DNA from 3 places in the Gottfriedia sp. NPDC056225 genome. Region 2 is predicted to be linked to each of the others. Evidence: riboswitches for the same ligand, from Rfam matches in the RefSeq annotation. Region 2 holds a riboswitch; each other region holds the start of a gene.
What was found. A riboswitch is a leader RNA that binds a small molecule or an ion and turns the genes downstream of it on or off. The one in region 2 is predicted to bind cobalamin.

Region 1 (11,183 bases), on a different contig from region 2:
CTTTTCTTTTTTCTAATCGTTCTAAATCCTTTTCCTTTGATTTAAATCTTAATGCGTTTTTTGCAGCTTGTTTCTTTGCAAAAGGATCACGTTCACTCGCTGCATTATGCGAGCTTGTAAACCATTGTTTATATTGATTAATCGTTTCGATTAACTTTTTCTTTTCCGCTTCTTGTTTTTCATATTGAGCTTGCTGGGTTTTTCGCTCATGTTCTTTTTGTATTTTATACGCTGAATAGCCACCATTATACTTAAATGTGCCAGCATGTGTTAATTCAACCGTAACAGTCGCAACATCATCAATGAATTGTCGTTCATGTGATATAAAAAGCACACTGCCTTTAAAGTTTTTTAACCACTCAGTTAACCATTGAATCGACTCTGTATCTAGATGATTTGTTGGTTCATCCAAAATTAATAGCTTTGGTTGTTTCATCATCACTTTTGCTAATTTAACTTTTGTTTTTTGTCCACCACTTAAATGACTGAACGGGATATTCCATAATTCTTGCGGTAATTGAAATTTCTTTAATACTTGATCTATATTATTTTCAAAGTCGTATCCATCTAATTCTAAATACTTACTTAAATACTCATTATATTTATCAAGATTTTTTTCATTAGATAGATCAAGTGATAGCTTTTCTAAATTCTTCTTTATTAAATAACGTTCCTGATCAAATGATTCGATTACTTCCCTTGCTGTAAGTAATTCCTGGTCTTCTTCATCTGTTAAAAGCCAACCTATATCTTCTTTTGAATATTGAATTTGCAATAACCCTTTATTAAGCGGAATATTTCCTAAAATTGCATTGATAAATGTTGATTTCCCAACTCCATTTTCACCAATTAAAGCAACTCGTTCGCCTTCTTTTAGTTCTAGATTTCCATTTTTAAAAATTGTCATTCCGTTTAACTCTATTTCAATGTTCGATGCTTTTATAATAAACATATACTTCACTCCATCCAATTTAAAAATATCCCTCTGTTTTTAGCCCAGAGAAAATAAAAACACACAAGCAGTATCTGCCTGTGTGTAAATTGGATGTAATTTAATCAGCCTAGTACATTCGAAAAAGTATATACAAAGTTTAGTTATTATTAAATAAACCATTTTTTTAATTGAATGGATTTACTTAATATTCATTATGGGCTCAAAAAATAGACATACTTATCCAATTTCTCTGTTTTCAGGCAGAGTACTTTTTTGCTATATAATTCTTTAGCTTTAAAAGTTATCGGATATTGTACATAGTGTCTAAATTTGATGCCTCCTTAAAAATATTAATTTAATCTTAGCTTACTTTTAGTATGATTTCAATCATTACTTTTATTCTTTCCAAATTAATGCCAATTCCTTACTTAATTTTTTTCTTAATTGGCGACTTTCTAAACGCTTAAATGCTAATTGTTGCAATTTAATTTCTTCTTCAGTTTCTGGTATTGCCTCTACTACTTTATGAGGTTTTCCATCTTTTAGTGCAACAAAAGTTACAAAACATGTTGCTGCTACTCTTTTTTCTCCTGAAAGCAAATCTTCTGCAGTTGCTCGAACAAATACTTCCATTGAGCTTGAGCCTGTTAAGATGACGAATGATTCATAATAAATGCAGTCACTTTCACGAACTGGACATAGAAACTCGACTGAATCCATCGACGCGGTTACACATTCCATTCTCGAATGCTTTGTTGCTGAAATAGAAGCAATTAAGTCCATTGCTGCAAGCATTTTCCCACCGAATAATGTACCATGGTTATTTAAATCAGTTGGAAATATTCTACTACTATCAAATACTCTGGATTCTTTAACGTATCTACTGTTCATCGGTTTCTCCCTACTTTTAATTAATTGAATTATGTATTTCTCTAATTTTTTTCACTGATTTTATCAAATTTACAATTCATCTTTATTCAGTCTCATGGCGAGTCTTTATTTCAAATTCAGACTTGACCCTATTTCATCAATTCTTTCAACTTTGCTATCTTACTTGTTTAATTTCCATCGTTTTTTGCATGTAAAATTGGAAGTTTCATAAATTCTCCTAAAAAAATAAAAAGCATTTTCATCTCTAAAAAGATAAAAATGCCTTAAGATCGTTGGAAAACATAAAATAATGACAATACTTTAAATTAAGCTTTCTTTCAAAAAGGCACCTCCCTATCTCTCGTAGGTCAAACAGCGTCGTTAGAATAGGCAGGTCTCCTGACTTTAGAATTTTCATCTATTACAGTGGCGGGACCGCGTTGGAATTTCACCAATCTTCCCTTTTAAGTAAATGAATTAATAAGAATTTCATTTACACCTATTCCCTACTATTTAGTTTTCATTATTTTGTCATAAAATACAAAAATAGTCAAAATATTTATTTCTTTTCCAAAAATCATAATATTCATTTATTACATCTTAATAACTTTTACTTAAAACAAAAAGTAACTAACCATAGATACGGATGTGCTTTTCATACAAAAAAATATACTAAAAATGGTTTAAATACCACATTTTCCCTAACTTTTTTTATGGTATAGTAGGTTAAATTAGAAATTTTTAACAAATATAAAAATCTGCAACTAAAAAATAATTACTATTGCAATAGAATGTTTGATGAAAGATTAGGAAATAAAGGAAAGGAATACAAACAAAAATTAAACAATTAACCAAACTCTTCACGATCTTTCCAACCATTAAATTCGACCTACATATGAGGTGATTAATATCATGTTAATTTATCGTCGTTTTTTAAAAAACTTATTTTTAATACTACTTGTATGTTTATTCGTTTCTGCATGTTCAAATCCTGACTCAAAAGAAGAATTAAGTAGTATTTCATCAAAATCCTTAAAACAAGATCAGAAGGACTTTGTAAATAACACTGAGGCTTCGGTCAAAGATCAAAAAAAGCAACCATCCGAACAGCTTGTAGCTAGTAATCGCAAATTAGTAAAAACAGCTGAATTACAGCTCGAAACCAAGAAATTTGATAAAACCATTTCAGCTCTTGAAAAATCAGTTAGTAGTTCGAGCGGCTATATCGAATCGAATCATATTAGTGGAACATCCATAATGGAAAAGTACTCTAGTAACGACTCTGAGCAATCACCATCTAGAACTGCAAATTATACAATAAGGGTTCCATCAACAAATTTAAATGAATTCCTATATAATTTAAATAAGATTGGAAATGTAATTTCAAAAACGATTTCAACTGATGATATATCCAATCAATACTTTGACACAGAAACGCGTATGAAATCATTAAAAATTCAAGAAGACCGTTTATTGAATTTATTAAAAAAAGCTGGCTCTTTAAAAGACATTTTAGAAATTGAAAAGCAATTAACTGATGTTAGATACGAAATTGAAAGTTTAACAACAACTTTAAAAACTTATGATTCAGCTGTAAACTACAGTACAATCAATCTTTTTATTAATGAAGTTTCATCGATTACAGATACAACTCCTCCAATAACGATTGGAGACCGGATCGGTGTAACATTTAAACAAAATGTTGATGCAATCGTGAGTGGATTTAAAAATACGACAGTTTTCTTGATTGGTAATTCTCTTATGATTATTATTTGGTTTGCGATCATTGCAGTTGGTTATTTTATAACGCGTAAAGCCATTAAAAAATATCAAGCATAAAACATACCTAAATAGTTTTAAGATAGCATTCTTAAGAATAGAATTTAGTTAGATAGAATAAACCGTTTACCCTTTCTCAATATAAGTATCTATTTTACTAATCATTTTCATAGTTAGTTTAAAAAACAACTTATAGAAGGAGATCTATTATATGAGTCATTTCTTATTAAGTAGACTAGGTAATTGGAAAATACAAATTCATTGCCACGCTGGTATTCGAACTGTAGGAAATGAGAGAGAAGTTCTTGTACTTGATGAAGAACATGAAAAAATTGCTCATTTTTCAATTGATTCAAAAGGAGCCTTTTTAATCCTTCAAATCCCTTGGGGTGGCTATGTGAAAATTAAAGAGGGCTATCAAACAATTGTTGTACATATTCCATATGAAGAAGTTGCGGAAGAATAATTGTCATTATTATTGATTTAATAACTTGAAAAAAAGAGTGTGCCTTTTTGGCACACTCTTTTTTTATTTACGTAATGTTAAAAACTCTAATTGTCTTAAACGCACTGTGAAGAATGTAATCGGATCAAAGTAAATACTTGGATTTGATTTCATGTCATCTAAAGTACGGTTATAGTTAGAAATTGCTAATCTTATTTCATCAACTAGCTCATGAATTTGCTCAAATGGAGCATTTAAGAACATAGCTAAATCTCTTGGTAAAGTCTTTTCAAACATTTCAAATTGTAGGAAAAACTTAGTTGATAGATCAGATGTAACATCATCGTAGTTTACATTATCAACATATTTTTGGTATTGAGCAACAAGCTTCGATTTATTTTGAGGTAATAAACCTAATAAGATTCCTGAGCTCTTTAAAATAAATTGAGATGGTGATGCGTTTAATAATATATTCATCTCATCTAATTGAGTCATACTAGTCATTCGATCAGCATCACGACGCCAGTCATCTAATACTTTAAAGTCACACTCAAGGCTTAAATATTCATTTCCAATATACTCATTTAAAGAATTACTCATTTCTGCTAAATAGCTTTGAGTACCTTCTAGTAATACACCAGATTCTTTAATCCAATTTTGAAGTGCTTCATTTAATTTTGGTAAAGTAGTCGCTCTGACATACTCACCAATTCGATGATTCATCTCTTCATTTACAGTTTCAAGAATAGTACTGAAATCACTATCTTCTTTAATTAATTCTTTACATTCCTTTAACAGGCCAGGAACACTTAATTTTAGATCATATTTTAATTCGTCTTTTAGTTCACGATATGAGTTTTTAATTGTATTTAAATGTTCCATTTCTTTATCTTTTAAAGAATGTAATAAACCGTTTAACTTTTCATCAAGAACTTCATTCCATTCTACATTTGCACGTAACTCGTCTTCTTTTTCAACTCGTTTTTCAAGTAGGAAATTGATTAGTTTTCGAATTGCTAAAAGTAATTTCTCAGTTTGCTTTGAATTAGCCTCAGTTGATAGTACATTCTTCTCAATAAATAGTTCTAAGTCTTTAAACTGATCTTGATTACTATAAATAGATGAGTATGGTAATACTTTAGCACCAGGGAAGTCTACCGTAATTTTTGCTTGTATTTCATTACGAACTCGTTCAATCTCTTCTTTACTATAAATCGAATCCATTTTATTTAAAATAAAGTGAATCGGAAGTGTTGGTAATTCTTTTTGAATAGTAATTAGTAATGAACGTTCATTCTCTGTATAAGGTGCAGTAGCATTTAGTACAAATACAAGTCGATCTGCTAATTTAACAGATTGTAATAGTGCTTTTGTATTTATTGTGTCTCCATCAATTCCAGGAGTGTCAATTATTGAAAGGTTATGTTTTTCTAAAAATGAATTTGGCAATTTATAGTAAACTAGTTCATCACCTTTTAACAGATTATTTTCAACTGTTGTTAAATCATAAAAATCAGAGTATTCAGCAAGCTGCGTATTTCCTTCGTTCGAGAATACGATTATTTCTGATTCATTATTTTGCTCAAATAATACAGGCATAGTCGTAGAAGATCCCATCATCTTCTCACCTAAAAGTGAGTTAACAAATGAAGATTTTCCGTTTCCAGCTGTTCCTGCTATTAGCATAGTTGTATTTTCAAATTGAGTTAATTTGTTTGTCCACCATTCAAAGCTGTCGCCAACTTCAATTTCATTAATTACAGACCATTGTAGAATGTTTTCAAATAATTCTTTTCCAATTTCAAAGCAATCAGGCGTTTGCATAAGTTGTTCAAATGCTCTCTCTGCATCAACAACTATTTGCTGATCGATACGTCCTGGGAATATACGATCCCATGCTAAAGTTGCAGTTGTTGCTAAAACCGCACCTTTCAAATCAGTAATGCGCAACCAATTTGTTAAGAAACTTGGCATCATCTCTTCAAGCTGAGCTACAAAATATTCACCTTCAACTAATGCCTCGTAAGTCATAGTATAAATTAAAGGCAAACGATTCCATTTAACCCCTGTTTCAACGTTGATTTGGAATAACATATCGTTAAATGTTTGTAACCAATTTACATAAACTGGTTGTTCACGATAACTGTTCCATAATGCTTCTACCATTAGTTCAAAATGCTCTAGATTTACTTTACTTAATGAAAGTAACGTTTGAACGAAATAACTTGGTGCCATTTCTCTTGTTACACCATTAATGATATATTCCTTCAAAATGATAAACCATTTTAAATCTTCTGTTCGAATTGATTCGTCTGAAGCTAATGCTACAGCACTGTTCCAATCGTGGTTTTTCTCATAAAAATTACGTGCAATTTTTGTTACATTAGGATAATCAGGATTATATTTCACTGCTTCTTTAATAATACGATCTGCTTCCTCATATTTCGCAACATCAATATAAAGTGAAAATAATTGTAGGTAGATCTCAGATGTTAGAGTTCTACTTTCTGTTTTAACTTCTTTATAAAGTTTCTCTGCTGTTTCATAAGAACCAATCTCATAATAAGAATCAGCTATATTTTTCTTTGCCCAATCACTTAACTGGTTTCCAACCTTTTCCCATTTAAAAACTGCAGATTCAAAATCCTTATTTTCAAAATAAACTTCACCTTGTGCAAATCGGATTGAAGAAAGATCCATCTCTTCATCTTGCTCTCTGTAAAGGTCTGCTAAAACCGCAATCGGATGATTTTCATTATGATTTTCATTTAAATATGATTTATAAAATTCTTTTTTAATAAATTGTTGTTTTACTGTCATTTCATCACCTACTATGTATAATTAAATCTAAAAATAAGCCAAAGGAATGTGTTAATTTAATACAGCATTATTATTCTACCAAATTAGAGTAACACAAATTGTGACAATTAGATGTCATTTTCTATAGAATTTTGTTATATTTGTTACGTTACAAACAAAACATAGGAAAAATAATAACTATTTGGAGGCATTATGCTTACTTACGAAGAAAAAATTAAAATCATCGAATCATTTCCAGAATTAACTCAAAAACCTGTTTCACTTGGGCGTACAAACTACCAATTTGAAGAAAGTTTAAAAGAAAAAAAGAACGTTGTTTTTCATTTACATCCTAATGGTAATGGATTTGTATATGCTGAAGGAATTAAAGGATATAAAACAAATGACAAAGGCATGGTAAATATAAGAGACTTTTCTGAAAACGAACTTCGTACAATTTTATCGAAGTCGATTGAAAGCCTTTCTGTTGAACCAATTTTTGATGAATACGAAGAAGAAGTCGAAGAAATTTGGATAAATGAAAATGGACAAACCCTTAAATTAGTCTCAGAAATGGACATGTGGAATGTATATGCAGGAGAAAATCTTGACGGTACCTTCAACAGTTACGGTGAAGCTTGTGAATATTTAGATGAAGAAGGTTTTCAAATAAAATAGTACAAAATTAAAAAGAGCTTGGAAATTCCAAAGCTCTTTTTTTAGCCATTTTTAGTGTAGTTCTGTTTGAGATTTGCTTCCTTTTTTAGAACGATACTCGTTCCCTTTTGTGTTATCTCCACTCGCTGGTGCTTGGCCATGAAGTTCAGGTGCATTTTGATTTTTACTACCTTTGCTACCATTTTTGCTTGTCATCATTCTTCCTCCTAATACTATTTCATAAATAGATTCCCATATTAAATAAGAGATTATTCAAGGAATTTAAGCACATAATAACAAAAAAGGAGGGTTAAACATGGCAAAAGGGCATACAAACAAAGGACCACAGAAAAGTTCTGTCGATCAATTTGGACATTCAGAAGAATCTGCATACTCAAAGAGCAAAAAAATGGAAGAATTTCATAAGAAAAATACCGAAAAAGAAAATTAACTTGAACACTTATTTGACTTGCTTATTTTCCTTCAACAAGTCATTATATAGGTAAGATGAAATTGGAGGAAAACTAAATTTATGAGCGAAAATAATGAAGTGAAAAATGAACCGAAAAAAGTAAGTCTTCAAGACTTAATGAGACAAAAATTAGCAAATAAAAAACAGCAAAATTCTAACTCTAATATGGGTTTAAATGCTGTTAAGGATACGACTAAAAAGAATCAAATTGCAAAAAAACCTAACAATCAACGTAAACGTATGGGTGTTTAAAAAATAATGAGGATGTCCTATTTTTAGGGCATCCTCATTTTATATAGTTATAATGTTGATTTAATGAAAAAATGCGAAGTGCAAGAAGTTATTCGTGCAATTAAGAAATTAGAAACTGCAAATAAACGTTAAGTGCAAATAAAAATAGAGAATCCGCAAATAAAATTGGTAAGACTGCAATTAGAATGACCAAATCTGCAATCAAATTTAGTAAAACTGCAATTAAATTACCTGTATCCCCACTTTGATAGGATATTACCCATACCGGTTACCGGTATCCTGCCTTAATATTTGTTCAAAATTAGATTACAAAAAGAGAAAATGAATAATTTTGTTCAAACTCTTTCCAATCTGACTAAAAAAGTGAAGAAAACTACGAAATTTTATAAATTGGATTTATAAAATCAGCTCTAATAGGAATCCGCCACCAAAATACCTCTTTTTGCTTCTACTCAGACTGAGATCAACAATTTTTCTCAATTTAAAAAGGGCTGCCCAAGTATGAGTTGCACTAACCTTTAGGACGCCCCCTTCTATTTTGTAAAACTTCAAATGTCTTCTAAAAGGTTTTGATTTGTTTTATTTTCACCAAATGTAAGTACTTCTTCTACAGGTTGATAAGCTTCCCCATAAAAATGTGTATCCCTATATGTATGAATCATATTATAAGTTTTTTTCATCGCTTTAAAAATCATTTCTTCACTCTCATTATTTGGCGACCAGTACAAAATTTCCATCGAATTTATTTCTTGAGTAGCAAGTGAACGTCTATTGTAGCCAATTGATTGGGCATGCTCAAACCCTTCTCTTTTATAAAAACGAAGCCTTTTTTCTGTATCCGTATCTTCATAATTTACAGGTTCAACTTCTAAAATAATTGGTTTTCCCTTCTTTTTAAGCATATTAAGCAGTTTATTACCAAGTCCTTGACCGCGCGCATCTTTAGAAACAAATAAGTAATCTATAAATACAAAGTCTTCCAGTTCAACATACATCAACACATGATGAGGTCCTTCTTCTTTATGATAAATATTTGAACGCTCTTTTAATAATGTTTCCATGTGCTCTTTTGATTTCATTTCTTCAACAGGAAAATACTGATTCAGTTTTTCATACCAATGCATCCAAAATCTCCTTTTCATATATGCTGTTTTAAAGGAAGTATTTGAAGTATTTAACATTTTCATGCAAGTAAAGTATTAATTATTAAAAAGATCATGTAAAAACTTTCCACTACTTCAAAATGATCTTTTCCCCTTTCTTGAGTGACTACCTGTAAACAAATTAATAACCCCTTAAATTCAATAATTGGAAAACCCAAACGAGTATGTGTTACCAGTTTTGAAAAGTTTTACACTATTTCATCCTTACTAGTTTTTTTGCTTTTCTAACAATCCTTCAAAAAATTCAATTTTTCTATCTACCCTTCATAATTATTAAGCAACAGATTAATTTATTTAATACTTAAATTAACTTATTGAATTAAATTATAAAAAAATATAAATATTTTTAAAGTTTTTGTTTGAAAATTTAAATATATGGTGTATTATATGATTAAATAAAAGAAAGGAGAATTGTATGGCGTATCCTTTACTTACAAATTGTCCTGTTTGCCAGAAGACGCTTAAAATTACTAAGCTACAGTGTAACCATTGCCACACAACGGTTGAAAATGAATTTGAAGTTTCGAAACTAGCGGCTCTTGGCCAGGAACAGCTTCATTTTATTGAGATTTTTCTTAAATGCAGAGGTAATATCAAAGAGGTCGAAAAGGAGCTAGGAATTTCCTATCCGACTGTGAGAGGAAAATTAGATGAAATTATCTCAGCTCTAGGCTACTCCTCTCAAAAGAAACCAGAAGTAGATAAAACAAAAATTGTAACATTATTAGAAAAAGGCGAAATTACGGCGGAGAAGGCCATTCAATTATTAAAAGAGGGGGAATTATAATGGATGAAATTTCTAGAATCTTAACATTGGTAGAAGAAGGTAAAATTGATAAAGACAAAGCGAGTGAATTAATTAATATATTACAAGTTAAAGATCAACCTGAGTTTGTAGCAGCAAAAAAAGAAGTACCTTATGGAAATAAAATGTTAAAGATTCGTGTGACTTCTGATGTTGGCGATAATGTAAATGTGAATTTACCAATTAATCTAGTAAAGGCTGTTTTAAAAGTAGGTACAAATATCGCTGAAAAAATACCGGAAGCAGAAAAATATGTAAAAGATATTAATGTTGACCTTCTAATTGAAGCAATCGAAAACGAATTAGTAGGACAGATCGTTGATATTACTTCAGCTAATGGTGATAAAGTTTTTGTGGTTATTGAGTAGATTATGTTAAGAGTCAAGTTGAAAGTTAACGAAAAACGTTTCTCCATCCCTGTTCCCTATTCCGTTTTAAATTTGGCTTGTTTAATTATTACATCAAAAAAGATTAATCAATTAATTAATAAAGCAATCGAAAAAGAAGGTAGTAAATTCATCTTCCCGAAAATTGAAAGAAATGATTTGAAGCCATTGTTGCAGGGTCTTTCTAAAAACCGTGGAGTCACCCTTGTTGAAACGAAATTGAAGGATGGAACTGAGGTCGTAGTAAAACTTTAAGATCACATTTTTAGTATTTGACTTTTTGACCATCTTTTAGCACCTGAGCTCATGGTCGTTCCAACTTGAAAAGTCTAATTTCCTGTAAGAAGTGGAGAAATTAGACTTTTTATAAAAAAATAGACCTTCAACTAAATAACGCATAAAAATCAAAGGAACTTTAGGCAAAGTTCCTTTTTCAATTTTATTTATTAGATTGGTTCATTCTATATTTTCAAGTAACTCTTTATAATATTGTCGTAAACTTTCTTTTAAAATAATGGGCTCAATGATTTTGACTGTTTTGCCTAATTTGGCAAGATATTTAATGATAAAACCTAGTTCGTTTTGCTCATATGTACCAATTATATATGTTTTTTCAAACTC
Region 2 (11,183 bases):
AACATATTTATGAAAGGATGGCATGATGAGAAAGCATCCCTCATTGATTCTCTACTCCTTCTACATACCCTCCGACATCACGTCCTAAATCGCATGTATAAACCCATTCAATGACATCTCCATCTTTTAGTTCATAGCGACTTGCTCCGTAATTTGGAAACCATCCATTTACTTTGTACATCCAACCAGAAAGCTCACCACAATCAAATTCATAAATATTATTGATTCCTTCAATATAAGCGCTATTATATGCCGGGTAAAATTCCATTTCCATTTGAATTTTGGATGCTCTCGTTTCGCGTTTCAATACATCTAGGACGCTTTCTCCTTCTGAAAACTCAACTGTCCTTTTTGCCATGATTACTCCATCTTTTGGCAAAACAGATAATTTATCTTGGTTAAACTTGTCCATATTATTTAAAATCGTGTCACAAACAATTGAAATGGTAACAGTTAATTTTTTAGTAGGAACAACTGCAGGATCACCAGGTTCTACTGGTTTTGGTTTATCCTTTGGTACTGGATCTGTTTGATATTTATCCTTTTTGCCACTTGCTGGTTTTTTCGTCGTTGCAACGTCATTCTTCTTTGTATCTTTCGGAGGAGCATTCGACTTCTTTTCTGTTTTATCTGTGCTACTTGATTTTTTTTCTTGAGTTGGTGCTTTATTTACTTCCTTTTTTATTTCCTCTTTTTTGGGGCTTTCCGTTTGCTCTTGTTTGACTTCGTTACTTTGCTTTTTATCAGAGGTTTGCTTTTTTTCATCACTCTGTTTTTTTTCAGTAGTTTGCTTTTTTTCGGCGCTTTCTTTTGCGTTATTCTCTTTAATTGTGTTAACTACTGATTGAGATATTCCGTCGTTCGGAATTTGCTTTTTTCCTTCGGCGGAATCATTTTTTCCACAGCCAATTAGCAATGTCGGTATAAGTATTAGAAGTATGGAAACTAACCACTTTTTCATCGCATTCCCCTCCTTATTAAAGTATTGAAACGACCGCTAATTTAGCTATAGGTCGTTTCAACTAAAAAAACATCCATTTCGAGCATATTTTTTTAATGTTATAGATTACTATTTAACTGTTACAATCGTATTTGCACTTTTATTTCCTGCTCGATCTACTACATAAATTGTTAGTTTCGTTTTCTTCTTTAGTTTTGCTATTTTTACAGAGTACGCTCCAGAGGATGATACTTTTGAAGTTCCAATCTTTTTAGAGCCTTGAAGTATATAAATCGTACTATACCCTTCTGCTTTTCCAGTAACTTTCGTAGTAGAGCTTGAAATACTCTTTACTGACGGTTTAGTTGGAGCTTTTTTATCGATGTAAAATACAACTGTTCTTTTATTTCCTTTCAAATCAGTTACAGTGACAGTATATTTAGCAGACGCTGAGTAAACTTTACTAGATGAATACGGATAAGACTTTCCGTTTATCGTATACGTAGCTGTTAAAATGCCAACATTATCGCTTATTTGGACTGTTTTATTTACTTTGTAATAGGCATTATTTGTTACACCTTTTATCGTTGGTAATGTTTTATCAGCCTTAATCAGCGCAAGTCTAGCTTCTGCAGCAGTAAGTTTAGAAATACTTCCTACAAGTGTTTTTTGATTTGAGTCAAGTGCATTGTAACTAGAACGGGCTGCTTTAATCGCCGTTTCACTTGTTAATCTGACACTTCCTACAGTTGGTAAAGCCGAAATTTTATCTTTAACAGCTTTTGCCGCATTTTTTAAATTAGTAATTATTTTTTCAGCCGATACGAGTTTAGTTAAAGCTGTAGAACTTACGAAAGCTTTTTGTGGTGCTGTTAATCCGTTATATGCCGCTCTTGCAGCTACAATAGCTGATTCATTCGTAAGCTTTATTTGTGAAGGTAATGCATTGATTTTATTTTGAACTTCACTTGCTTTAGCTTGATTTTTTAATGTAGTAATTGCAGTTTCTGCTGCGACTAATTTGTTTAATACATTAATAGATACTTTTTCTTTTTGAGTGTGAGTTAAGCCATCATATGCCTTGCGAGCTGATACTACCGAAGCTTCATTTGCTAGTGTAATAGTAGTTGGTAGAGCATTTATTTGATTAACGACTAGATCGACTAATGTCGTTTCGTTTTTTAATGCTCTAAGTGCATCCTCAGCATCAACTAATCGATCTAAAACTACCGACGCTACTAATCCTTTTTGAGCTAGTCCTAACCCATCATAAGCCGTTCGAGCAGCAACAATTGCTGGCTCGTCCACAAGTGCGATTGTAGCTGGTAAACCATTAATTTGTTTAGTGACGATCGTTACAGGGGCATCTGTCATATTATAAAGGCTGTTTTTTCCATTTAAGAATCGGTCATAAGATTCAAGAGCATACGCCCCTTGATCGGTAGCCATGCCATCTGCACTACCTTCTAAAACATGCTTGAATCCTCCACCGTCTACATAAAACTTAAGAAGTGCAGTCACTAAATTTCCATTTGGCTTTACAAATCGACTATCGGTTGCTGGATTTACACCTAATGCTGTTAAAGCTACGATCGCTTGTGCAATACTTTCGCTAGATGTTGAGCCCCAAGCAGTAAATCCTCCATCTGTGTTTTGTAGGTTTGATAGTGCTGTCACTGCTCGATCAATTGCGCCACTCACCTCAGGCATTGATTCGTATGGAGCTAACGCTTGTAGTGCCATTGCAGTAATATCAGGATCTGGCGCTGAGCCAGATAAGGCAAAACCTCCTGCTTGATCAGTACCCTTTTTTATTTCCTTACTTAATATAAAATCAATGTATTTTTCTCTCGTTGCTTGTTTGGTAGAATCTGCAATAGTAGGAATCTCATAATGATTTGAATCAAATGCTATTAAGGCAAAAATACCACCATTAATACCTTGATAAATTGTTTTAGAGTAATCGGCAAGTGGTGTTAATAAATTGTAACCACCTACATTCGTAGGATCTTTTCCTAATGCACTAAGTGCCAGTATTAACCTTGAGTATTCAGTATTTTTTGATGTGGACAGCACACCCTTATCTGATTTCACTTGATCGACGATACGATTATAGTAGTTAACAAAATATTGTACGGGTACATTATAGTTCCCCCTTGCTAAAGACAGTACTGACCATTCACCTGAAATTGTTCCAAAACTTGGATTAGGTACTTTAGATAATAAAAATCCTAATGAGTCATTTAGTTGGGTACTTATCGTCGCGTTGCTATTCGATTCACTTAGTTTCAATATCGAGTTTAGCCCAGCGCCGGCATTATCATATGTAATGTGAGTAGTTGGTTGTCCTAAAATCGTTGCACGGCTATCTGCATGTACGGAATTAGCCGGAACAGTAACTGAAAAAATAAAAAAACCTGATAATAACAGCCCTGATATTTTTCTCATTTTTATACCATATCCTCTCTTCTTTTCTAAAAACCAATAACCGTAAAAATAAATGGGATTATCATGTCCTTCGACTTTAAAAAAACTGAAACGACCTCTATTAAACTAGTGATCGTTTCAATATTACATACAGCTAGATTATTATCAGTATTATTTAACAGTTACTGTAGTTTTTGCGCCCTTATTCCCCGCTCGATCTACTACATATACCGTTAGTTTTGTTCTTTTTTTCTGTTTTGATATTTTAACTGTGTAAGTTCCACTCGATGAAACTTTTGCGGAACCAATTCTTTTTGAGCCACGATAAATATAAACCGTACTATTTGACTCTGCTTTACCAGTAACTTTTGTCGTAGAGCTCTTTATACTTTTTACTGCTGGTTTAAGAGGTGCTTTGTTATCAATATAGAAGACGATGCTTCGTTTGTTCCCTTTTAAATCAGTTGCAATAATATTGTACTTACCAGATGCTGCAAAAACTTTTCCTGAATAATAAGTGTATGACTTACCATTAAACGTAAGTTTTACATTTAACAGCCCAATATTATCACTGATTTGAATTGTTTTTTTCGTTCTATAATAGGCATTATTTGAAATTCCTTTTATAGTTGGCAATGTTTTATCTGCTTTTATTACTGCTAGCCTAGACTCAGCTGAAGTAAGTCTAGTAATACTGCCTACTAGCGATTTTTGACTTGAATCTAAAGAATTATAAGCTGCTCGTGCTGACTTAATTGCCGATTCACTAGTTAATCTAACTTGTGATGTAGTTGGTAATGCAGCAATTTTATCTTTCGTAGCTTTTGCGGCATTTTTTAAATTCACAATTGTTTTTTCAGCTAATACAAGCTTATTAAGTACAGTAGATGTAACTAAGTTCTTTTGGGCAGTTGTTAAAGCGTTATAGTCTTCTCTAGCTGCAATTACTGCAGATTCATTAGCTAACTTGATTTGTGAAGGTAATCCATTGATTTTATTTTTAACTGCATCTGCTTTTACTTGATCTTTTAAGACGATTATTTTATTTTCTGCTGCTACTAATTTATTTAATACAGTTGTAGACACTTTTCCTTTTTGAACTAGAGTTAGCCCATTGTAAGCCTCACGAGCTGATGCAATTGCCGCTTCATCCGATAGCGTAATAGTTGTCGGTAAAGCATTTATTTTGTTAACAACTGAATCTATTAATGAAGCTGCGTCTTTTAAACTTTTAATTTCTGATTCTGCTGCAACTAATTTTTCTAAGACAGTTTCCGTCACTTTTTCTTTTTGAGCTTGCGTTAACCCATCATATGCTTCACGAGCTGACACTACCGCTGCTTCATCTTCTAAAGAAATAGTTGTCGGTAGGGCGTTTATTTTGACTATAACTGAGTCTATTAATGAAGCTGCGTCTTTTAAACTACTAATTTCTGCTTCCGCCGAAACTAATTTATTTAATACAGTTTCTGATACTTTTTCTTTTTGAGCTTGTGTTAACCCATCATATGCTTCACGAGCTGACACTACTGCTGTTTCATCTGATAAAGTAATTGATGCTGGTAATTCATTGATTTTATTAATTACTGAATCAACTAGTACTGCTTCTTCTTTTAAACTAGTAATTTCTGATTCTGCTGCAACTAATTTTACTAATACCGCTGATGGTAGTAATCCTTGTTGCGCTGCTGTTAAACCTTCATAAGCTGTTCTTGCTTTAGCAATCTCTGATTCATTTGAAATTGTAATTTTTGTAGGTAATGCATTAATTTGATTTGTAACTAAGGTTACCGGGGCATCCGTCATGTTATATAGACTATTTTCTCCCTTAAGAAACCTGTCATACGATACAAGGGCATATGTCGCTTGATCTGTAGCCATTCCATCTACATTCCCCGTTAGAACATGCTTGAACCCTCCGCCATTAACATAGAATTTAAGTAGTGCAGTCACCAAATTTCCATCTACTTTTACAAATCGACTGTCTGTTGCTGGATTTACACCTACTGCTGTTAAAGCTACGATAACTTGTGAAATACTTTCGCTAGAAGTTGAACCAAATGCAGTAAATCCACCATCTGCTTTTTGAATAGTAGAGATCGCTTTTACTGCTCGATTAATTGCTGCATTTACCTCTGGCATAGATTGATATGGAGCTAATGCCTGTAATGCCATTGATGTAATGTCAGGATCAGGCGTTGTACCAAATAAAGCAAACCCTCCTGCTTGATCAGTACCCTTCTTAACTTCTTTACTTAATATATAATTAACGTATTTTTCCCTTGTTGCTTGTTTAGTAGAATCTGCAATAGTTGGTATTTGATAATTATTTGAATCGAATGCTATTAAGGCAAAAATGCCCCCGTTAATCCCTTGACTAACTGTTTTATCATAATCTGCAAGTGGAGTTAGTAAGTTGTATCCACCTACATCAGTAGAATCTTTTCCTAATGCACTAAGAGCTAATATTAATCTCGCATATTCCGTATTCTTTGATGTAGATAAAACGCCGTTTGCTGACTTCACTGTATCGACAATACGATTGTAGTAATTAACAAAATATTGATCAGGTACATTATAGTTACCTCTTGCTAATGACAATACTGACCATTCACCTGAACCCGTACCAAAACTTGGATTAGGAACTTTAGTCAATATATAGCCTAGTGAATCATTTAATTGCGTGCTTATATCAACATTGTTTAAAGCATCATTTAAAGTAGTCAGTGCAGTATTAACAGTAGATTGATCAACCGTTAAATTACTAAGTGTTGTATTTGCTTGATCATATGCAGTTCGAATAGATGCCTTCGCTAATAACGCATCTTTGTTAGGTGCTGAATTTACTTCAGCTACTTTTTTTAATAAAGAATCTTTATTTGCTGGTGTATAAAGTGCTTTATCCCCACCAAAACTTGAATTATCTTGTCCTAAATCTGAGCCGTATCCATAAAGTGTAAATTGCCATCTACAAACATCCCCATCTTTCGGGAATTTATCAGATGCTCCAACATTTGGAAACTCATTATTCACTGCATACATCCAACCGGACATATTATAGTAGTCAAATTCCCCTAAATAGCCCGTTTTTTGAGCTCCGTTAGCAATAATTTCTTCATTACTTAAATTCATTGCATCTTTTATGACTGTCGGAACATTTACAGAAATATTTCCATTTTCAAGTTTAACCTTTGACAAATAGAATCCTGAATTAAACGATCCGTAACTATCATAATTACTTGTCCCGCTTAAAAATCGGTCAAGAACCTTTGCATAACTTTCCCCTTCATAAAAAGGAACTTTAACTGGTTGACGAATTAATCCCGCACCTAAAGTATTTGCCTCAACTGACATCGTCACATAGCCAATTGGACTATCTGCATGAACCGATACAGATTTCGTTGGAATTGTAATTGAAAAAACTAATAAAACTGCTAATAATAATCCTAATATTCTTTTCATTTAAACGCGTCCTTTCTTTCATTTCTAAAAATCTATCTTTCTAATAAACTCAAATTCTTCCTCCCTTATTTTGCTTGATTTTCCGGTGTCTTTTAGTGACAAAAATTCTTCATTGCCAATAAAGAAAACTCGCCAAATATGGCGAGTCTTTAGGCGAAGATAGAGGCTTAAGTTGCACTTATATATAGAAATTAAAATTGGCAACCACGTCGACTTTTCCTCTCCGCTGCCAATCTATACATTCTTAATGTGCAAAAAAAAAGCCCTGCCTTATTTGGCAGGACTTATAGTTATCCAAAAATTAAACTGTTCCAACAGCATACTAAAAATGCGCGTCACAGCGCTCTTATACGGCTTTCGCATAAGAACAGAATTTTTCTGATAACAAAACTTCCCTCACCGAAAGACTTGTAACATGCAAATGGCAGGTCTCCTGACTTAAAGCTTCAAGCCTACTCCATTCATCTTCCCAGTTTCCCAGTGATTAACGTGCAATCGCACTTGAATGTTTCGTAGCTTCTTACAGTAGATGTGAGCTGTTTTGGTTTTTCACCAAATTCCCTATTAATGCAAACTGCAACCATATACTGTCTTCATTTTAACAAATGGTTTAACACTGTACAAATTAATTTTTAATTTTTCTAAATTGTTCTCTATTTTTTCTGTTAAATTAAAATGTATATTTTGAATAAAAAAAGAGGTTGTCCAATTAGACACCCTTAGGAACTCTTATATTAATATCGCTAACTTTGTAATGTTTAAGTTATTCTAATGATTTTTGGAGGTTTCGTTAAATTACTTAGAAAGTTAATTTTCAATCTAATTCCTTGATATATTCTTCTCTTTCTTTAAAAGCTTGTTTTACGATTTCTTTCGATACCCCATCTGGAATATGAAAGGAAATTGAATTCATATAGTCCTCTGGATATTTATTATCTAAAGAAAAAATTGTAACATTATAAACGTCAAGTTTGGCACTCGTTAAAAATTGGAGTAACTGATAGACCTTATCTACATCGTCTATATCACCTTTTAGTTGAATGTCAAAAATTTTATAATCATCAGACTCTAAAGCTAAATCAAGATTCTGATTGAAGACTGGCATTTGTTTTGTATTCAAATAGTCATAACCAAGACTTCTTAACCCACCTTCAAAATCCTTAAAAAGTGCCGATTCTTCAACATAGTAAGAGTATTGAGCAAAATTTGTTATATTCGGCGGTTCATAAGGTGTTGAGCTTTCACGCTTAAAATCAGACATCGAATAAATAGAATGTACATTGTCTATATCAAAAGTTATTCTTTTATTTACATCATTTGTATAGCTCATACTAATTTCTTTCACATCTAATGGCTTGTAAACATCGCTAAACTCTTGAAATTTTTTAAGCACTTCATAAATTGAATTCATTTTTTCAGTATCAAATAAATTTTTAACATTTGCACTCACAACATTTACTTTTAAATGTTGTATAACATTTCCATTATCAACATAATCAAACGATTCCATATCATTTTCACTTTTAAATTCGATTGACTTTACTTTGGCTCGATTAAGAATTGCTGAATTCGATTGTTCAAAAGCCTTTTTCATTTCAAATGTTTTAAATTGGATGTCATAGTCATCTCCAATAATTTTTGTAAAAAACATCCCCTTAATGTAAATGTTAAAAGTGAGCTTATTTCCCGTTTTCTTTCTAACTTTAAAATTGGTATCACCCATGTTCCCTTCGTTTATGTTTGGTTTTTCCAAAACATCTACTTCGAAACCGTATTTGTCTTTAATATATTTTTGTGCTTTTACATCGATCTTTCCTGCCCCAACACATGCAGTCATTAAGAACATCGAAACGAAAATTAGCATTGTACAAATTGATAGTTTAATAGCTTTTATATTCAAAAAAATTACCTGCTTTCTAGACACCAAAATCCTTATTTTTCAATTAGAAAACTCCTAAAAATTCATTACTGACCAATTAACTTTACCATATTTTGGAATTCGTTTCGTTATATTTTAAAACTCCTTATTCAACTAATCTTCAATTTAGTTGCACAAGAAATTCTACAAACTGCTTTAACAGAGCTATCAATAAAAAAGAACCCTAAATATTATGGGTTCTTTTACTCTTCTATCTCCGCTGTTTCGATCCACTCACATAAAGAATAATAATGGCAAAAAGAAACATTCCACAAACAATAAATGGCATTAAGCCTGAATTATAAACCATATATATTCGAATATGACGAACCGCGTTTACAATAATAAAAATCACCATGCATATCCACAATATTGCAATGAGAGCCATATTTTTATTTCTCCGCATAAACATCAGCCCCTTCCAAAGAACAACTCCAAAAATACTGTTTATTTTATTATATAGTCGACACAGTGAATCAATGACCAATCGTTTATTTGTGTGTGTAAAAGTTATAGACTCATTGGAGGTCATGAGTTAGAAAAATAGTGATTTGCTGATTATTTTTAACCCATAAGAGGCTCATTAGTTTGAAAAATAGTGATTTGTTGATTATTTTTAACTCATAAGAGGGGCATGAGTTAGAAAAGTAGCGACTTGCTGATTATTTTTAACTCATTAGGGGGGCATGAGTTAGAAAAGTAGCGATTTGTTGATGATTTCTAACTCATAAGCGGTTCATGCGTTACTAAATTAGCTAAATCACCATAATTTTTTACTCATAAAATCTCGTGCCGCCTCCCTTACATAAAAAAATGTTTCTAAATTATGAAATTTCATCTTACTACCTATCTCTTTTTTGTATTCACAACAAAAATATATTAAGATATTTTTAAGTCTTTAATCTCTTCTACATTAAATAGTAAAAATATTCAATTTAAGGAGTTTCCAAAATATGAGTATGCCATTTGAATTTAATTTTTTAATTGTAACGAATGAAAAAGCGATCAGAAAAGAAAATAATACATTCTCTTTAGAACTTAATGGATACCACTTGTTTCCTATTGATACACCAATCAATGTGACCAGAAAGAATGATGAAAAGCCTTTTGGTATTGCTGTTATAAGGAAGATTGAATGGAAAAGTGAGAGTACATATATGGAATATGAATTAAAAGCAATTGATACGGTTAATTAAAAAATAAAACGGATAGCTAAGACTGCTATCCGTTTTATTGGTGTTTTTATATCTCTTTCATTGTTTGATATGCCTGTTTTGCTAAAGCAATATGACCAAGTTCATTTGGATGTACTCCGTCAGTGCCTTCGAAAAACTCAGTCTTCAATTGTTGATGATGTTGAAACGGAATTCGAAAATCAATTAAATTAAATTGATTTATTTCAACCATTTGCTCAATTCGTTCGGCTAACTCTTTTGCTTTTAAAACAAATGTTTCAAAGCCATTAATCGGTTCCCATACTTCTTTGTGATTGATATTTTCTAAATGAATTGGTGGATGGATTGCTATTATAGGTTGAATATTGTTGTGTATAGCTTGTTTGACCATTGAATAAATGTTTGACAGTATATAGTTTAAATCAACATTCCACCATAGATCATTTCCTCCAGCGCAAATAATTACATGTGATGGATTATTTAATACAACATCATGGTAGAATCGCGACAGCATTCCAGTGCTTGTATCTCCTGAAATCCCTTTATTAATAATCTCGACTGATAATTCGTTTTGAAGTACAGCTGGCCATGCATTAACTTTTGCTATCCCTAAACCTTCTGTAAGACTATCACCTAGACAAATAATCTTCATAAGCTCACCATTGTTCCTTGATTGCTTTTTGACCTACTCTTGGTCTTACTTTTACTAAATATGTAATTCCACTCACACCAAACATAAAGATGATATTAATCGTAAATGCAATAAACCCTGGATCTAAATCTTTTAAAAATTGAGGTGCATGAGGGAATAATGTACCGAAACTCGTATTTTCAATCGTTACGTATGCTACTGTAATTAATCCGGATAGTATTCCCGCTACTGCTCCAGTTTTTGTAACCGGATTACGTTTTAAGAACGTTACAATTAAGGCAGGGAATAATTGTAAGACGAAACTATATGCCATTAATAATAGAGATAGCATTGTTTTTCCACCATAAAACGTAAAGAGTAAAGCGATTAAAGCGATGATTGGCACTAAGATTCTAGTAAGTCCAGCTAACTTCGCTTCACTTGTATCTGGTTTAATTGCTTTAAATATATTTTTTGAAAGTAATGTTGAAGCCGTTAATAATAACAATGAGCTTGGAACTAATGCTGCTAGTAAACCTGCTGAACCAATTACACCAATAAACCAAGGTGGGAGTGTTGCTTTAGCAATTGAAAATAAAACTAGATCAGTTCGTCCTCCTTGAATATGTG
Region 3 (11,183 bases), on a different contig from region 2:
ATATGTATAAGAAACTCGGATTACTAGACAAATTAAAATGCTAAAAGATACACTGAATCATTCTATGATTGAAATAAACGATTTATACAAAAAAGTAGCGATTGTTTTGAAAAATTCTACTAAACAATCGCTACCTTTTTATTTATTTTTTATCTGTTCGAAATACAATTGCTCCACGTTCGTATTCTACATCCTTAATCGTTAAACGTGTATTTATTAACCTAGCTAGCGCAAAGAAGTAGTCAGATAGTCGATTCAAATACAAAAATACTGGTAAGTGTATGTTTTCTTGTTTCATCAATGTAACGACTGTTCGTTCTGCACGTCTAGTAACTGCTCTTGCTTGATGGATGATCGCAGCAGGTTTTGATCCACCAGGTAAAATAAATCGTTGTAATGGTGGTGTTGCTTCCATATACTCATCGATTAAAGTTTCTAGTTCTTCAACCATTTTCTCAGTCGTTTTAAAAGGTATACTATCCTTAACGACTGCTAAGTCTCCACCGCAATCAAATAATTCATGTTGTATTTTTTGTAGTGCATTGTATAAATCTCTTGTATCTTCATGATCTAAATAAGTCATTGCGTACCCAACGATTGTATTTACTTCATCAATTGTACCGTAAGACTCAACTCTTAAATCATCTTTATCAACTCGTTTACCTACTAAACTCGTTTGACCTTTATCCCCAGTTTTTGTATAAATTTTCATGAAAAACCTCTCCTTTTTTCAATATAAATTTAAGTTAAATTACATTACTCTTATATATAATGACTTTTTTATTTGTTTCAGGGTTATCTAAAATTTGAAAAGAAGTATCATATAAGCCTTTTAATATGTCTTCAGTTAAAACTGAGTTTGTTTTTCCCTCAATATAAATCTTACCGTCTTTTAAACCTAATAGTCGATCACAATAAAGACTTGCTAAATTTAAATCATGGAAGACGGTTACAACCGTTTTATTCTCATTTTTTTGTAATTCCTTTAACATGTCCAAAATTTTAATTGTATGCATCAAGTCTAAATGGTTACTTGGTTCATCTAAAAAAATGTATGGGGTATCTTGTGCAAAGCATTGGGCAAGAAATACTCTTTGCCTTTCACCACCGCTAATTTCATTGATTAAGCTCTTCTCCATCTTCTTAGTACCTGTCATTGACATTGCGCTTCTAACGGCTGTTTCGTCATGATCTGTCCAACTAGGAAAAAAAGAAGAAGAGTGGGCTAGTCGCCCTAATTTCACGGTTTCTTTTACCTCATATGAAAATGTATAGGAATTTTGTTGAGACAACACAGCAATCTTTTTAGCTATTTGTTTATTAGACATACTAGAAACTAATTCTCCATCTAACTTAACATTTCCTTTAGAAGGTTTAAAAAGTCCACATAGAATATTTAAAAATGTAGACTTCCCACTTCCGTTAGGTCCAATAATTCCTAGCCATTCTCCTTGATTGATCGAATAGGTGAGTCCATCCAAATCTGTATGAATTCCATCATATGAATATGAGATATTTTGACTTTTAATCATACTTTTCCTCTATTTCTTTTCAGTGATAGTAATATAAACGCAAACATAGGAGCACCTATTAAGGAAGTAATTACTCCAATTGGTAATTCTCGAGGCGCGAGTACTACTCTCGATAAAATATCGGAACCTATTAAAAATATGGCTCCATTTATCATTGATAATGGCAGTAATTTTTTATGTAGTGGACCGACAAGCTGTCTAGTAAAATGCGGAACAACTAACCCTACAAACCCAATTGTTCCAGATACCGCTACAGCTGCACCAGATAAAATACTTCCTGTTAGCAAAATTAAATAAGTAGATTTTTTCACATCGATACCAATATTCTTTGCATTTGTGCTACCAAATGTCATCGCATCTAGATGTCTATTTTGACTAAATAAAATCAAAAATGAAACAATTAAAAATGGTAGTAAACTTAAAGAATACTGAATACCTCTACTTCCAATATTCCCCATTAACCAGCCAATAACTGCACGTAATTCATTATTCGAAAATGTAATAAATAATGATAACAATGCCGAACAAAATGAACTGATTATGATTCCACCTAATATGATTGTTTCGACATTTAAAGAGCGATCTAATTTTCTTACAAATAATAATAGGATTAATAGTGTACCAAACCCAAATAAAATGCTAACTACCGGTAAAGTAAAGTAAGTAACAATTGGTAAACTTATTTGAAAAAATAAAACAAACACTGCTCCTACAGATGCGCCCGAAGAAACACCTAATGTAAATGGATCGGCTAATGGATTTTTAAGTATACCTTGAAACGCGACTCCAGCTAATGAAAGACACGCTCCTACTAATCCAGCTAACAAAACCCTTGGCACACGGATATTCATAACAATTGTTTGAATATCTGCTGGAACATAATTAGTTTTAAATATAGCATCCGAAAAGCTAGAAATGATAGAAGAAAAGGGAATCGATGTAGAACCAATCGAAACCCCTAAAATAAATAGAAAAATTAATAAAATAATTGGAAAGATAAAGATTAAATATGTATTATTTAAAAAGCTCTGGGTAAACCGCCTTTGCAATTGCTTCGACTCCCTCTGCAAGTCTTGGACCTGGTCTAGATGTTGTATCTGCATTAATATCATATACTCGTTTATTTTTGATTGCGCTTACTGTTTGCCAGTTCTTTCTAGCTATAATCGTTTTTTCTAGGTTTGGAGTAAAATCACCATAAGTCGTTAAAATAACGTCTGGGTTTGCTTTTATTGCTGATTCCTCACTGTACTGTACCCAACCTTTTTGATTTTCAGCTATATTTTTAGCATGAATAATCGAAATCATTTCATCTAGAAAAGTGCCTTTGCCTGCTGTATATATTTCTGGTGGACCTGAAATTTCAAGCCAAACCTTTGGATTTGTACTTGCTTTAGCTGTTTTTTTGCTAATTTCATCTAATTTTGTTTTCATTCCACTTACTACTTTTTTAGATTGCTTAGTTTTACCGGTGATTTCTCCAACTTGTAAAATTGTATCATAGACATCATTAATAGTTGCAGCGTTTTTAACGACAAACACATTGATTCCTGCTTGTTTTAATTGCTCTAAGCCATCAGCAGAAATTCCTAAACTTGATTCATGAGCTAATACTAAATCAGGCTTTAGTGAAATAATTTTTTCAACATTGTAAGTCATGTCAGCATTGTTTCCGCCAACTTTATCAATGTTTTTTACTTCCTTTGGATAATTATCAAAATCTGTTACTCCAACGACCTCTTTCCCTTCTCCAATAGAGTAAAGGATTTCTGTGTTACTTGGAATTAGTGAAACGATTCTTTTAGGCGCTTCTTTTAACGTAACTTCTTTTTTCGTAGCATCTTTAACCGTCATTGGAAAAGTAGCTTGTTCATTTGTACCTACATTCGATTTTTTTTGTGTCGTATCATTAGTACAACCAAATAAACCTAAACACAATATAATCATGATAAAACTAGCTAAAAACTTCTTCATTTGAATCCTCCTAAAATTTTGGAAAGCATAAAAAAACCCCATTCATTATGAACGGGGCTGAAACAACATACATATACAAGAAGTCTTGCAACTGCTGCTTCAAACTCTTACTCCCCGAAGAATTGAACAAGGATGACTTTAGCAGGTCTACTGACTTTGCTTCAACCTACTCCGTCCTTCCCATTCTTTTCGAACAGTGGATAGCCGTTTCGTCCACATTACAGTTGCGGGGACAGTTCTGGATTGTAACCAGATTCCCTTTTAAGCAATATTTGCACTAAACTCATCAATATTTCATTAATTCAATCGTAAGATATATCGAGTAAGAATTCAATTATTTTATTTAGAATTTGTTGTGTAAAATACTATATTTCAATTATTTTCCTCAGGTAAGAATAGTCCAAACATAACTTTATTTAACTTGAAGTTTAGAAACTAAAATCTCAGGAAAAATGTTTTATATGAAACAAGATTACTCTACATCTTTTTCGTTCATTCGTAAATCATGAGGGATTTTCACTTTAAATGTCGTTCCATGTCCAATCTCACTTGAAACCTTGATTGATCCACCATGCGCATTGACAATATTTTTAACAATTGCTAACCCTAAACCAGTACCGCTCCTACCTCTAGTACGAGCTTTATCGGCCTTATAAAAACGTTCAAACACAAATGGTAAATCTTCACTTGAAATCCCTGCACCCGAATCAATGAATCTAAATATTGTCGATGTTTCATTTTGACTTACAGATACAATTATTCTGCCATTTTCATTTGTATGTCTAATAGCATTATCAATTAAATTAGTAAAAACTTGCTCCATACGATCTTCATCGATATATACATCTACATGTGGAACATTATCGATTTCACCAAATAGCTTAATATTTTTTTCTTTTGCTAGCCCTTTGAACTTACGTAAAATTCGATCTACAAATTGAATCAATGGGACATGATCTCGATTCAATTCAGTAAAACCATTTTCCATTCTTGCTAAATCTAACAAATCATTTACTAATCTACCCATTCGAAGTGACTCATCATAAATAATTTGTGACAACTCTTGCATTTCTTCTTTAGATTCTGCTACACCATCTACAATCGCTTCGCTATAGCCCTGTAGTAAAGAAATAGGAGTACGTAACTCATGAGAGACATGAGCTATAAAATCCTTTCTCATCTTCTCCAAACGCCTTTGTTCTGTCACATCTCGGATTACAGCTACAACGCCTCTTATATTTGTCTGATTATAAAGTGGCGACATTAAAACTTGCCAATTACCTTGATCAAAATTTAATTCAATAAATTGCTTTTTCTCACTTACAACAACTAATTCAAATAAATCTAGTAATTCCTTTGTTAAAACGAGTGACGAGGTTTCTTCTTCAAAATAATCATCATTAAGCATTTTTAAAAAGCGTTCTGCCGGTGGATTTGTTGTGATAATTCGTCCTTCATTATCGATTGAAATAACACCATCTACCATACTTGTAATTATATTAGAAACCTTTTCTTTTTCTTGCTTTAATGCATTCATATTAAAATTTAACTGTTTACTCATTTTATTAAATGAGTAAGCTAACTCTCCAATTTCATCACTTGAATGGATTGGCACTTTCACATTAAAATTACCCGAAGTCATACTACCCACAACTTCTTTCATCTTTCTTAACGGTGCTGTAATTTTTGATGAAAGGAAAAAAGAGAAAAATGTTGTTAATACGATTCCAATTGATGCAGCGAGCAAAACAAAATTAGTTGTTTGGTGAATCATTACTTTAACAGGTTGCAATGTTTGGTAAACAAATACAGCTCCATTTTTTGCATTAGCATTTAACGGCACACCAACAACTAATTTTTCCCTTTCACTATTTTCACCGTAGACTAGTCTTTTACTAACCTCTTTATCTTTAGTTAGTGTTTGGTCTAATACATCATCATTTTGTATTTCTTTAAAAGGTAAATCTTGTATTCCATATGTATTGTTTGAATACCACGGTTTCTGACCATCAATCGAAATAATTACTCTTGAATACCTACTCACAATATTATTTGATAAATATTCAATATTTGAAATTGGTTGGCCATTTTCTATTAATTGTGCAATTTTCGAAGCGTCATCTTTCATATTTTGGACTTGAAGGTCAATATAAAATTTTTCAAAAAAACCTATTAAGACAAATGTCAGAAAGGATAACACAAGGGATACTAATAATATAATTGTAAGCCAAAGCTTTCCAACTAAACTTCTTAGAATCATTACTCCTGACCTACTTCAAATTTGTAACCCACGCCCCATACTGTGACAATCATTTTTGCAGCATCTTCAGAGCTCTTACTTAATTTTTCTCGAAGTCGTTTGACATGTGTATCAACTGTTCGTAAATCCCCAAAAAAATCGTACTGCCATACAGATTTTAACAATGTTTCTCGATCAAATACTTTCTCAGGTGATTTCGCTAAAAATAACAATAACTCATATTCTTTTGGCGTTAAGCTTATATCTTCACCTGCCACAATTACTTTATGAGCATCATTATCGATCGTTAAATGCGGAAACACTACTATATCTTTTGCAGAAGTATTATCTGAAGTAAACACCGGTACTGGAGAAGCACGTCTTAATAGAGCCTTTACTCGAAGTACTACTTCACGTGGGCTAAAAGGTTTAACGATATAGTCATCCGTACCAACTTCAAAACCTTGAACACGATTTGTTTCTTCACCTTTAGCCGTTAGCATGATGACTGGCGTTGTTTTAGTTTTTCGTAATTCCCTACAAACTTCAACTCCATCAATTTTTGGCATCATTAAATCTAGTACAATCAATGAATATTCATTTTTTAATGCTAAATTTAAAGCATCTTCACCATTATCAGCTTCATCAATACTATATCCATCACGTTCCAAATACATTTTCAATAATCGTCTAATACGATCTTCATCATCTGCTATTAATATTTTTATATTTTGTTCCATGCATATAACCCCCTCTTCATAATTTTACATAATAAAAATCGTATATTCTAGTACAATTTGTGAACATTTTTACATAATTCTTAATTTATTATTTCCATAAATTAGTGAAAAAATCCAGAATCAAACAGCGAAGACCTTAAGAAATTGTTTATTAAACTTTCTTTTCTTAACGTAGAAAAACCCCCGCCATGGAAAAATTAATTTCCTTTACGGGGGTTTTTAGCACATCTTTTTATTATGCGTATGAGTGTAAACCTGCAATGATTAAGTTAACTGCAATCAAGTTAAACATAATAATCGCAAATCCGATAACAGCTAGCCATGCAGATTTTTCCCCTTGCCAATTTCGTTTAAAACGAAGATGTAGGAAAACTGCATAGAATAACCAAGTTATTAATGCCCAGTCTTCTTTTGGATCCCAACTCCATAATTTCGTCCAAGCAATTTGAGCCCAAATCATGGCAAAGATTAGTCCACCAAGAGTGAATACTGGAAAACCAATCGCAACAGCACGATATCCAATTTCATCTAATAATTCACTATCTACCTTCTGAACAAAAGGCTGTAAAAATGCTCCAATTCGTTTTCTAAGGATTAAACGAATAATTGCATATAATGCTGCACCTGCAAAGATTGACCAAATTACTGTGTTCAATTTTTTAGCATTCACCATAGCTGGCACTTCTGCAAGAGCTTCAAATTTACCTTCTGTTTTTAATTCACCTTTATGAGGTCCTACTAGTGAAGGTAGATTATAAACCATTTCTTCTTGAACTTTATCTTTATTGATCCAAGTATACTTTGCTTCGTAGCCTGATGCAGAAAATGCCGTTGAAATAACGATAAAACCAACAACAGTTACTAAGAAGTATAAAACAGCTTCTAACCAAAATGTTTTCTTATTTGAAACTTTTTGATTGATATTTTTAATTAAATAAATTAGACCTGTAATAAAACTAATAGCTAAAATAGCTTCTCCTAATGCCGCAGTCGTTACATGAATGTATAACCAATAACTTTTTAAAGAAGGAACTAATGGCTTAACTTCATGTGGAAATACTGTTGCATAAGCAATGATAATAATCGACAATGGTAATGCGAAAAGTCCGATTATATTTAAGCGATACATGAAATAAATCATAATAAACGCAAAAATCAACATCATCCCAAAGAATGTAATAAATTCAAATAGATTACTAACAGGTGCATGTCCTGCTGCAATCCATCTAGTAACAAAATAAGTAAGTTGTGATAAAAATCCAATAATCGTTACAGAAATACCAATAGTACCCCATTTATTAGGACCATTATCATTTGTTTTCATCGAGCCGCCAAAAAAGAAAGTAGCTACAATATAACAAATAAACGCGGTAAATAAAAAATTACTACTTAGCTCGTACATATTTTCCCCCTAATTAAACGCTTTTCTCAGCTTGTTGATCAATAGGAACTTCAATCTTTGTGTCTCCCAACACTTTCTTCAACTCTTGCTTTAATCCATAATAGTTTTTATTTGTAAATGCCGCTATCCAAATTTCCCCATCTTGATTTTGGATCCAAATACGACGATGGTACCAATACATACCTTGAATAACACCAATCATAAAGATCGCTCCACCAAGTGCAAGTAGCCATAGTGTTAAATCTTTTCGAACAGTTAATCCAGTTGAATCTTTTGTTTCAATTCCAGCAAATGACATCTTATACTTATTTTCCCCATTTGGTTCAATATTTTGCTTAATCGCAACGAAAGCTACTTCACCTTTTGGCGTTTTTGGCGTCGTCATTTTAAATACAAATGCTGGGTTGTCTGGTTTTCTTGTTTTCGTATCAGGTTGACCATCAGAGTTAAAATAAAAATCAGGAAAATAATTTTTAAGTTCTACTTTATATCCATTTTTCAAATCATAAAATTGTTTAGGATTTTGTAAGTCAACTTTAATTGGACCTAATTTTTCTCCTGTTTGTTTATTTTGTAATGTAAATAAAAATGCACTAAACTCTCCGATTCGATAGTCTACTTGATATAGAGCAAAGTTTTGAAACTTTAAAGGTTCATTAACTTTGATACTATAATCCTTAACTTTTTTAAGTTTTGGGTCTTCCCCAGGTATTAAATTACCTTGTCTTTTATATAGCGTAACATCGGCCTGATAGTTTTTTGGAATTTTGTCATTTCCATAACGCTCAATTGCTTTTTTATAGATCTTACTTTCTTTATTTTTATCATATGTTTCCATATGAAAATCTTTTAATTTAATATAATAGTTTTGATTCGTTCCAACTACCGGTTTTAATTCACCTTCTTGAACCCATAGAGCCTTGTCCATGTACATTCCTGGAACATATCTCAACATAACCGCTATCAAAAAGATAATTAAGCCAATGTGGTTTACATATGGGCCCCAACGTGAGAAGCGACCTTTTTCAGCTAAAATATTGCCATTTTCTTCTCGGATTTTATATCCTCTTTTTTGTAACTTAACTTTAGCTTTTTCAATTTCTTCTGGAATATTATCAACTCTATTAATACCAAACATTTTTTGTCTTTTTAAAAAATTTGGATGTCTAGTAACCGTTTGTTTGTTTAGCGCTTTATAGAGTGGTAAAATTCGATCTAAACTACAAATCACAAGTGAGATCCCAATCGATGCGACTAATAACATAAACCACCAAGAGCTAAAAGTGTTATCTAATCCAATTGCATCGTAGACCTTACCAAAAATACCATATTCATCTTGATAATACGTAGTTGGATTCGCAGTAGGCGGTAGTAAATCTCGTTGCGGAAAAATAGTACCTAGTGCTGCTGCTACTAGAGTTATAATTATGATGATGACTGCCACCTTTACAGATGAGAAAAAAGTCCAAACTTTATCGATAAATGTTTGATTATTAACGATTGACCTTCTAGCAGTACCTTCATAGCGCATATCAAGTAATTCCGTTGCACCTTCATCTTGAGGTTTACCACACGATTCACATATTACAGTACCTACATGATTAAGATGACCACATTCACATTTAAAAGTCTCCATATTATTTCCCCTAACTAATGCTCACTCATCATTTTGGCAATATTTCCTTAATATAACTTTCGAAAGAGCTCGGCGTCATTTGTCCAGTTACGATTCGTTTAATGGTCCCATCAGGACTTACAAAAAATGATGTTGGTAAAGGATTTACACCATATATATTTAAAACCTCTTGATCTTTATCAATTCCAACTGGAAACTTAAGTTTATAATCGCTTACAAATCTTTCTACAGAAAATTTCGATTCATCTGCGTTCATAGCAAGTAATTCAATACCTTTGTCCTTGTATTTTAAGTAGATTTCGTTCATAAAAGGCATTTCACGCTTACATGGTTCGCACCATGTTCCCCAAAAGTTAACGATTACACCTTTTCCTTTTTCACCCGAAAGAGTATATTGTTTTCCAGAACTTAGCTCCGTCATTGCAAAGTTTGGTGCTTTACTTCCTTTTGTAATTACTTCATCATCCTTAAAGAAATTTATGTAAAAAGTATACCCAATTGCACAAAGCAAAACTAATAAGATAATTGTTCGTATTAACGTCCTATTTTTCTTCATATATACAGTTCCCCCCATATGATAGAATATCATTATTTCCTATTCTTGAATAGAATTTTGATATGTTTCAAAAAAGACTAAATTTTCAATTTTTTATACTGGATTAATCATTTTTAAGGAAAAGAAAAAACTCGGTATTTACCGAGTCAGTGTGAAGACATAAGTCCTAATATATGATATCAGACTGATTTAAACACAGTTTTGTCAAAATACCAACCATATAAGCAGTTAGCTCATAAAAGGGATGACATTCGAAAAAGAAAGTGTTATCAACAGTCTGACTCGGCATTAGCGAGGCTTAGCAGAAGCCATTGCTCTTATTTTTTTTACTTCATGAGGTGAAAGTTCTCTTGCATCACCAGGTGTTAATCCAGTTAAATCTAAAAATGCATATCGCTCACGTTTTAATTTCATAACTGGAGATCCAATAGCTTCAAGCATTCTCTTAACTTGACGGTTTCTGCCTTCATGAATGATTAGTCTTATAATTGCAGTATTTTTGCCTTTATCAAGCGAAATCATCTTAACTTGAGCAGGAGCAGTTTTCCCATCCTCAAGCATAATTCCTCTTTCTAGCTTACGTAAGTTCTCCTTAGTAGGGATCCCCTTTACTTTTGCAATATATTCTTTATCTATTTCATATTTTGGATGTTGAAGTAAATTTGAAAATTCTCCATCATTTGTTAATAAAATAATACCTGATGTATCAAAATCCAATCTACCAATTGGATAAATACGTTGTTTAATCATTGGGAAAAAGTCTGTTACAACTTTTCTACCTTTATCATCTGACACACTTGATATTACGCCTGATGGTTTATATAAAAGGAAGTAAACTGGCTCTTCTTTATCAATAGGAATCTCTTCCACTTCAACACGATCATTACCGCTCACTTTTACACCTAACTCTGTAACAACCTGACCATTTACTTTTACTTTACCTTCTTTAATTAACTCTTCTGCTTTACGACGAGAAGCAATTCCCGCCCTAGCAATAACTTTCTGTAATCTTTCCATTCGATCATTTCACCTCTTCAACCATCATACAGATTTATACAATTGAAAACAAGTAGAAAAGAAAAGGAATTAGCTTTTAAAAGGAAA

Region 1: linked by a shared signal. The riboswitch ahead of ACFCYN_RS07155 (acyl-CoA thioesterase) and the one ahead of ACFCYN_RS15760 (Ig-like domain-containing protein) in region 2 are both predicted to bind cobalamin.
Region 3: linked by a shared signal. The riboswitch ahead of ACFCYN_RS15220 (ABC transporter substrate-binding protein) and the one ahead of ACFCYN_RS15760 (Ig-like domain-containing protein) in region 2 are both predicted to bind cobalamin.

The regions. Positions count from the first base shown of each region.
Region 1 is NZ_JBHJTJ010000007.1:33,338-44,520, forward strand. It holds gene abc-f (ribosomal protection-like ABC-F family protein) at 1-952, opposite strand, end outside; gene ACFCYN_RS07155 (acyl-CoA thioesterase) at 1,331-1,825, opposite strand; cobalamin riboswitch at 2,177-2,322, opposite strand; gene ACFCYN_RS07160 (DUF4349 domain-containing protein) at 2,717-3,643, shown strand; gene ACFCYN_RS07165 (hypothetical protein) at 3,795-4,049, shown strand; gene ACFCYN_RS07170 (dynamin family protein) at 4,113-6,848, opposite strand; gene ACFCYN_RS07175 (hypothetical protein) at 7,041-7,505, shown strand; gene ACFCYN_RS07180 (imidazoleglycerol-phosphate dehydratase) at 7,557-7,700, opposite strand; gene ACFCYN_RS07185 (hypothetical protein) at 7,801-7,935, shown strand; gene ACFCYN_RS07190 (hypothetical protein) at 8,017-8,208, shown strand; gene ACFCYN_RS07195 (GNAT family N-acetyltransferase) at 8,757-9,332, opposite strand; gene ACFCYN_RS07200 (DUF2089 domain-containing protein) at 9,787-10,158, shown strand; gene ACFCYN_RS07205 (SHOCT-like domain-containing protein) at 10,155-10,544, shown strand; gene ACFCYN_RS07210 (hypothetical protein) at 10,563-10,817, shown strand; gene ACFCYN_RS07215 (helix-turn-helix transcriptional regulator) at 11,019-11,183, opposite strand, start outside.
Region 2 is NZ_JBHJTJ010000024.1:27,096-38,278, forward strand. It holds gene ACFCYN_RS15745 (energy-coupling factor transporter transmembrane component T) at 1-44, opposite strand, end outside; gene ACFCYN_RS15750 (DUF4430 domain-containing protein) at 41-961, opposite strand; gene ACFCYN_RS15755 (Ig-like domain-containing protein) at 1,070-3,388, opposite strand; gene ACFCYN_RS15760 (Ig-like domain-containing protein) at 3,539-6,829, opposite strand; cobalamin riboswitch at 7,236-7,429, opposite strand; gene ACFCYN_RS15765 (hypothetical protein) at 7,644-8,729, opposite strand; gene ACFCYN_RS15770 (DUF2584 family protein) at 9,701-9,943, shown strand; gene ACFCYN_RS15775 (GDSL-type esterase/lipase family protein) at 9,990-10,574, opposite strand; gene ACFCYN_RS15780 (sodium:solute symporter family protein) at 10,579-11,183, opposite strand, start outside.
Region 3 is NZ_JBHJTJ010000023.1:5,723-16,905, forward strand. It holds gene ACFCYN_RS15205 (cob(I)yrinic acid a,c-diamide adenosyltransferase) at 143-712, opposite strand; gene ACFCYN_RS15210 (ABC transporter ATP-binding protein) at 747-1,532, opposite strand; gene ACFCYN_RS15215 (FecCD family ABC transporter permease) at 1,529-2,581, opposite strand; gene ACFCYN_RS15220 (ABC transporter substrate-binding protein) at 2,547-3,506, opposite strand; cobalamin riboswitch at 3,630-3,803, opposite strand; gene ACFCYN_RS15225 (ATP-binding protein) at 3,979-5,766, opposite strand; gene ACFCYN_RS15230 (response regulator transcription factor) at 5,766-6,485, opposite strand; gene ccsB (c-type cytochrome biogenesis protein CcsB) at 6,721-7,887, opposite strand; gene resB (cytochrome c biogenesis protein ResB) at 7,901-9,523, opposite strand; gene resA (thiol-disulfide oxidoreductase ResA) at 9,552-10,079, opposite strand; gene rluB (23S rRNA pseudouridine(2605) synthase RluB) at 10,368-11,096, opposite strand.